DNA from 2 places in the Comamonas brasiliensis genome. Region 1 is predicted to be linked to the other one. Evidence: predicted binding sites of a transcription regulator. Region 1 holds the regulator's gene; the other holds the start of a gene.
What was found. The regulator FNR, encoded in region 1, switches genes on or off when oxygen is low (the NO sensors DNR and NnrR bind a similar motif). The targets are predictions, from matches to a motif close to TTGATNNNNATCAA.
Positions count from the first base shown of each region.

Region 2: the regulator FNR is predicted to act here: its motif matches at 2,154-2,167, upstream of DJFAAGMI_RS02730 (OmpW/AlkL family protein).

Region 1 covers NZ_JAANES010000001.1:728,277-731,880, reverse strand. The annotation lists gene hemN (oxygen-independent coproporphyrinogen III oxidase) at 1-732, opposite strand, end outside; gene fnr (fumarate/nitrate reduction transcriptional regulator Fnr) at 1,002-1,724, shown strand; gene DJFAAGMI_RS03290 (hypothetical protein) at 1,890-2,153, opposite strand; gene DJFAAGMI_RS03285 (FixH family protein) at 2,526-2,831, opposite strand; gene ccoG (cytochrome c oxidase accessory protein CcoG) at 2,947-3,604, opposite strand, start outside.
Region 2 covers NZ_JAANES010000001.1:600,744-604,347, reverse strand. The annotation lists gene egtB (ergothioneine biosynthesis protein EgtB) at 1-70, opposite strand, end outside; gene egtD (L-histidine N(alpha)-methyltransferase) at 57-989, opposite strand; gene DJFAAGMI_RS02730 (OmpW/AlkL family protein) at 1,458-2,072, opposite strand; gene DJFAAGMI_RS02725 (DUF808 domain-containing protein) at 2,287-3,300, opposite strand; gene DJFAAGMI_RS02720 (hypothetical protein) at 3,443-3,604, shown strand, end outside.

The DNA.
Region 1 (3,604 bases):
GGCATACAGAGCAATGCGGTCGGGACGCAACTCATTGACCTGGGCCAGCGTTCGCGCAAAAGACTCGGATGTCTGCTTGGGCAGGCCGTAAATCAGGTCCACATTGATGGAGACAAAGCCCAGACGGCGGGCCTCGGCCACCAGCTCAAAGACTTGCTCGGCTGGCTGCTCCCGGTGCACCGCTTTCTGCACCGCTGGGTCAAAATCCTGCACGCCAAAGCTCAGGCGATTGAAGCCCATGTCCTTGAGTGTCTTCAACCTCTCGTTGCTCACGGTACGCGGATCGACCTCAATGGAATACTCGCCGGCTAGATCGAGCTTGAAATGCTCACGCATCAGAAGCATCAACTGCTGCAATTCGGCATCGCTGAAGAAGGTCGGCGTGCCGCCTCCCAGATGCAACTGGCTTACCAGCTGGCCTTTGCCGCAATGCTCGGTATGCATGGCCAGTTCACGGCCCAGATAATCCAGATATTCGGCAGCCTTCTCATGATGCTTGGTCACGATCTTGTTGCAGGCGCAGTAATAGCAAAGCGACTCGCAAAATGGCACATGCACATAAACGGACAAAGGCAAGGCACGTGAGCTCGAATGCGTCTTGCGCTGTTTCAATGCCAGGATATAGTCGTCTGCACCAAAAGCCTCAACAAAACGGTCGGCTGTTGGAAATGATGTGTAGCGCGGGCCGGGAATATCAAAGCGGCTCAGCAACTCGGGCGTGACTGCGGTCATAACTGAAAGTTAGGGTGCGCCCACACTCCACATTGAGCAGATTTCAAAGAAAATCAGATCCTGGAAATCATGCCCATAATGGGCAGAAGCACATGTTTTTGAATGAATGCAAACAATGTGCCCCAAGGCAATCCAACTGTCCTTGATGAATATCAAGAGAGCGCAAGGCAAGTACTGCGACAATTTGATCCAACTCATCACTAACTACGAGGTCAATGACCGGCGCGACTCTCCATTCCAAGTCTGTCTGTGCCGTTGCTGAAAAGCCCATGAATCTTCAGACCATCAAAGCATCCTGCTCCAACTGCAATCTGCGTGAACTGTGCATGCCCATGGGCCTGGACGATGAACAAATGGAGCGTATTGACGAAATTGTGGCCACGCGCCGCAAGGTCAAACGGGGCGGGCTGCTGTTTCGCAACGGCGAGGAGTTCACCTCGCTGTACGCCATTCGCACCGGCTTCTTCAAGACCAGCGTGGCCACCGAAGACGGTCGCGACCAGGTCACTGGCTTTCAGATGGCCGGCGAGATCATCGGTCTGGACGGTATCGTCAACGACCACCACACCTGCGATGCCGTGGCGCTGGAAGATGCCGAAGTCTGCATCATGCCTTTCGACAAGCTCGAGCAGCTCTCGCGCGAAGTCACGGCACTGCAAAATCATGTGCACAAGGTCATGAGCCGCGAAATCGTGCGCGAGCATGGCGTGATGCTGCTGCTGGGCAGCATGCGCGCCGAAGAGCGTCTGGCGGCCTTTGTGCTGAACCTGGTGCAGCGTCTGTCGGCACGCGGCTTTTCGAAGTCGGAGCTGGTGCTGCGCATGACGCGTGAAGAAATCGGCAGCTATCTGGGCCTCAAGCTGGAGACCGTGAGTCGCACCTTCTCCAAGTTCGCCGAGGAAGGCATCATCGAAGTCCGACAGCGCCATCTGCGCATTCTGGATACCGAGGCGCTCAGGCGCATCGTCAACAGCCAGCAATGCCAGGACTGACTTCGACAGCAGCCCTCAAGACGAAGCCCGCAGACAGCGGGCTTTTTTGATGACGGCGAACACCTGCCTGGAGTTTCCACCGCCAAGGCCGCCGGCACAGCGAGCGGCCAGCCCCTCCATCCGAAGCCGCCACCTGTTCGAAACTGCGGTCCTGTGTGCAGCGCCTTACTCGACCAGAGGCTCCGAGACTATGCCCTGGTTCATATCGCTGGCCGAACGCCCCAGCATGACGGTCATGAGTCCGCTGAACACGGTGACCGCCCAGAAGGCAAAAAAGGCCAGGGTGTAAATGCCATTGCGCGACCATTCCAGAGGCGAGCCCAGCCAGTGCATGTCCAGCGGGTCCACAAAGGCAAACACCACCATTTCCATGATTGCCGCGGCCAGAAAAGCCGGCCAGACAATCCACATCCAGCGTCGAGCATCCATCGCGATTCTCCTTGGCCTGTGGGTTTGAACCTATTTTGCACAATTGCCATGACCTTCCCAGCCATACCAAGGGCATGCACTCAGATGGGAAACCCTGGACCGCTATTATTTAAAGAGCTTCCAGCGCTTTATGTGTATCGATTTTGGGTCTATATCTATCTGAAATAGCCTGTGACAAAGCGCTATGCGCTCCTGTTATTGAACTCCACCCGCCCATCCCTTGCCGGCTTCCGAGAACTGCAGGGGCCCTCCCGACTCTTCGGTCGACCAAGACATAGAACGCCGTCACGGCCCACCGGCTACAGAAAAGCCTGCAACCAGGGCCGCAAAAAAAGGCCGCGGAAGCGGCCTTGGGATGCGTTGAAATCTCGGTCAGCGATCCAGCGGATGGTCCTTGGCCGGCGTCGCGGCATGGTTGCGCCCCGTCACTGCTGGCGCCAGGCTTTTTTCGCTCTCGGTGAGGCGCTGGTTGATCTCAATGCCGTGACGATAGTAGTCGGGGTCGATCACTGGATCCGGCTTGCTCATGGCGATATAGGCGGTCACGATGCCCGCGACCACCACCACGGCGGGACCGGCGATGACGAGCCAGACATGGGCAAACTTCCACCAGGGCTTGCCGTCCTCGGGGTGGATGATCTTGGCCTTTTGCAGGGCCTTGGCTTGTGCTGCCGACATGGTTAAACCTCTTTTCAGAAATCTGGCTGCCCAATTGCAAACCTGCAATCGGGCAGCATCAATTGTTGCTGATTCGCGATGCCCTTGCGTGGCTGTCGCGATGCATGCCGCAGGCCTAGCGCGGCACCAGGAACACGGATTTTTCGGAGATGCGTCCGGCCCCAGCCGTCAGCGCATCCACATTGAAATGCACGGGGTGCGAGCCGGAGGCAGCCGAGCCATAGGGGATCTGCAGGCGCACCGCAATGCCGCGCGTCTCGGCCGGACCTACCGAGACTTCCTGCTCGGATACTACTTCCAGCTGATCCAGCCCCGTGGCGCTGATGCGATAGCGCTGCTCTGACTCGGTCGCATTCATGATCTGCAGGCGATAGACGTTTTCGAGCTTGCCGCCAGCCACGATGCGCGACAGCGCGGCGCGGTCGCGAATCACGTCGACCTTGAGCGGCTCGCGCAGTACCAGGCTGGCGATCATGGCTGCGCTCAGCGCCAGCAGCACGGTCGAGTAGATCAGCACGCGCGGGCGGAAGATGCGCCGTATCACCTGCGCCTGCTTCCAGAGCTTGGCCACGGCGTTCTGCGTGGTCAGGCGGATCAGGCCGCGCGGGTACTCCATCTTGTCCATCACAGAGTTGCAGGCATCGATGCACAGACCGCAGCCAATGCACTCGTACTGCAACCCCTTGCGGATGTCGATGCCCACGGGGCAGACCTGAACGCAAAGCTTGCAGTCTATGCAGTCACCCAGACCCTGCGCCTTGTAGTCCACGTCT
Region 2 (3,604 bases), 130 kb from region 1:
CCAGCGCCGGCCAGTCCCAGCCGACGGGCGGCGCAGAAAAGGACTCAGCCATGGCCTCAGGCATGGGCATGAATCACGGCAAACCACTGCTGCTCATCGGTCCAGACCCTGGGCCGGACAAACCCCGCGCAAGCGAGCAGATCGAGGAAATCGGACAGCGGGTATTTGTAGCTGTTCTCGGTATGGATGGTCTCGCCCCGCGCGAAATGGCGCAGGCCCTGGGGCCAGCACACCATGACGGGACGGCGCGCGCGCAAATGCATCTCTATGCGCGATGTCCGGCGGTCGAAGCGTGCCTCATGCGCCCAGTCCTGAAGATCGAAATCGCTGCCCAGCAGGCGGTTCACATGCTGGAGCACATTGAGATTGAATTCGGCCGTGACGCCCTGCTCGTCGTCGTAAGCAGCGACCAGCACCGGCTCGGGCTTGGGCAGGTCGATACCGATCAGCAGCCCGCCGTCGCCCGCCACCAGCGAATGCATATGCCGCAGCATATGCAGCGCCTGCTGGGTATCGAAGTTGCCGATCGAGGAGCCCGGATAGAACAGCTCGCGCCGTGCCTGCGGCACGCCGGGCGGCAAATGCCAGTCGCCCGTGAAATCGGCCGCTACTGCGCGTGCGCTGAGTTGCGGAAAGTCCTGCTCTAGCCTGGCCACAGCGGCCTGCAGAAACTCCACCGCGATATCCACTCCCACAAACTGCTGCGGCCCCACGCTGCGGCACAGGCGCCTGACCTTTTCGCAATTGCCCGCCCCCAGCTCGATCAGCACCTGGCAGCCCGCCATGGCCTCGGCTATTTCAGGTTCGAACCGGGTCATGATGACGGCCTCGGTTCTTGTCGGGTAGTACTCGGGCAGCCGGGTAATCTGCTCGAACAGGGCACAGCCCTGCGCGTCATAGAGGAACTTGGGGGAAATCTGGGCCTGCTGCTGCATGAGCCCCAGGGCCAGCTCCTCGCAGGACTGGGCCCGTGGGGATTGCGCCGGCATGGAAGCACCCGGCCCTGACAGCCTCGGCAAGGGGGCCAGAGGCAGGGGAATGCGCCCTGCGCGAGACAAAGACTCTATGGATGCTGCCTGCCTGTCCGGTATCGCGCGCATGCTGATTCTCCTGATGAGCTGATCGCGCGACACAGCCATTGCCCGCGCCATCCTTGCCAAGCCTGCTCAAAGCCTTCAGCCTAGCGCTGTCGACAAGCAGCGCAAGTAGGACTGCAGCCAGCGCTACTTTTACTGCATGCGCAGGCAGCAATGCTGACAAAGCCAATACTGACAAAGGCGTGCGGGCAAAAAAAATCGGTATCCCGCACTGGCGGAATACCGATCAAACATACACCCTAGCCTCCGGAGCCCCCGGGCCATGCCGGCCCATTGACCCCGTTGCACCACAGAGCCTGCGGTGCGTGCCTCGCCTGCGGGAAGAAGGCCGCCGACGAGAACACTCTTTGCCGTAAGCTATCAGAAGCGATAGCCCACGCCCACGCCCACCAGCCATGGGTCAACCTTGAACTTGGTGTCCTGGAACACGCCTGCACCGGTCACCTTGGTGCCCAGATAGACCTTCTTGACGTCGAAGTTCAGCGACCAGTTCTTGTCCAGCGCATAGTCGAAGCCGATCTGCAGCGCACCGCCGAAGCTGTTCTTCTTCACGGTCACGGCACCGTCGAGAATGCTCACGTTCGAGAAGCGTGTGTAGTTCACGCCTGCACCCACATAAGGCTTGAAGGCGCCGAAGTTGGTGAAGTGGTACTGCGCCAGCAAGGTGGGAGGCAGATGCTTGAGCGTGCCGATCTTGTCGCCGTTCAGGCGCACATCATGCTTTTGGGGAAAGGTCAGAATCAGCTCGGCAGCGATATTGGGCGTGAAGAAGTAGGACACGTCCAGCTCGGGCATCCATTTGTTGTTGATGCTGACGCCTGCGTCACCAGCAGCGCCGCCGTTGTCGCTGTCCAGATGCACGGCACGCGCACGCACCATCCAGGGGCTTGTGCCGTCAAACGAGGATTGTGCAAAAGCAGTACCGGCAGTCAGGGCGCTGGCAACGGCGGCGATTGCGATCAGAGTCTTTTTCATGGGCTTTTTCCTTGAAGAGATGGCAGAAAGCTTGTTTGCCTTCCTTGATAGTGATTGAAACAAAGCCACTCGTTTGCGGCTTTGTCCCACATCAACCCGCACACCAAGATGCCAAAGAAAAAGGCCGGCGTTGCCCTTCGGCCACGCCAGCCCCATGTCCTGATTCAGCGCAAAACCCCGCGCCGCCCACAGTGCTAGCCGCACCCTGGAGTTGTCAATGTGCGGCCCTGCCCGGACGCAGCTTGTGCCAGAGCGTCACGCAGATGACCACGGCACTGCCTATGGCCGCGCCCACCACCACATGTACCAGCAAAGGCCCCAGCGCTGCAGCCACGCCGCCCATGGGTGTAATCACCTGCTGTATCCAGTGCTCGACGGGCGTGATGCCATGCACCAGCAGGCTGCCGCCCACGAGGAACATGGCCGCAGTGCCGACAATCGACAGCCCGCGCATCAGCCAGGGGGTGAAGGCGATCAGACCACGGCCTGCTGCCTTGGCGACGCTGCCGCTCCTGTCCATCAGCCAGCCGCCCACATCGTCCATGCGCACAATGCCGGCCACCAGTCCGTAGACAAACACGGTGATGCCCAGGGCCACGGCGATCAGCACCGCCGCCTGCTCCCAGATGGGCTTGGTCGCCACGGTGCCCAGCGCAATCGCCATGATTTCGGCCGACAGAATGAAGTCCGTGCGCACGGCGCCCTTGACCTTCTGTTTTTCATACTCCATCGGGTCCATCTGCTTTTCACGTGCGGCACGCACCGATGAGGGCGCCACCCCCTTGTGAACGGCCTCCTCGGCATCGACGACGGCATCATGCACATCATGCTTTTGGTGCTTGTGAAACAGCTCCAGGATCTTCTCCACGCCTTCAAAGCACAGAAAAGCGCCCCCCACCATCAGCAAGGGCGTGATCAACCAGGGCACAAAGGCGCTGATCAAAAGCGCGGCAGGCACCAGGATGGCCTTGTTCAGCAGCGAGCCCTTGGCCACCGCCCAGACCACGGGCAGCTCCCGGTTGGCCTTCACTCCCGTGACCTGCTCGGCATTGAGTGCCAGATCGTCACCCAGCACGCCGGCCGTCTTCTGCACCGCCACCTTGGTCTGGGTAGCCACATCGTCAAGAATTGCCGTGCTCTTGCCTGCCGCGGTCTTGGTCATCAAGGCCACGTCGTCGAGCAAGCTAGCAATATCGTCTAGCAACATCAAAAGGCCGGCACCTGCCATCGCTTCTCCCGGTGGTTTGCAAAATCGCCATCATGCCTGCAAACCGTGCCACGATTGCGACAGGAAATTGCCAATCAGCTGCGCGTTCGCCACGGCCCTGGCTTTGCAGCGACAATGAGCGCCCTTATCGAACGGAAACCCTGTGACTCAAGCCATCGCCCATGCCGAACTGATTGCCAGCTACCGCAAACTTGCCGCAGAGGCCGCCAAGAAGGCGGAACTGGTCAAGGCCGCTGCAGGCAAAGGCCCCAAGACCATTGCAACGGTCAGCGAAACCGCTGCCAAGGCCGCGCGCCGCCGTGAT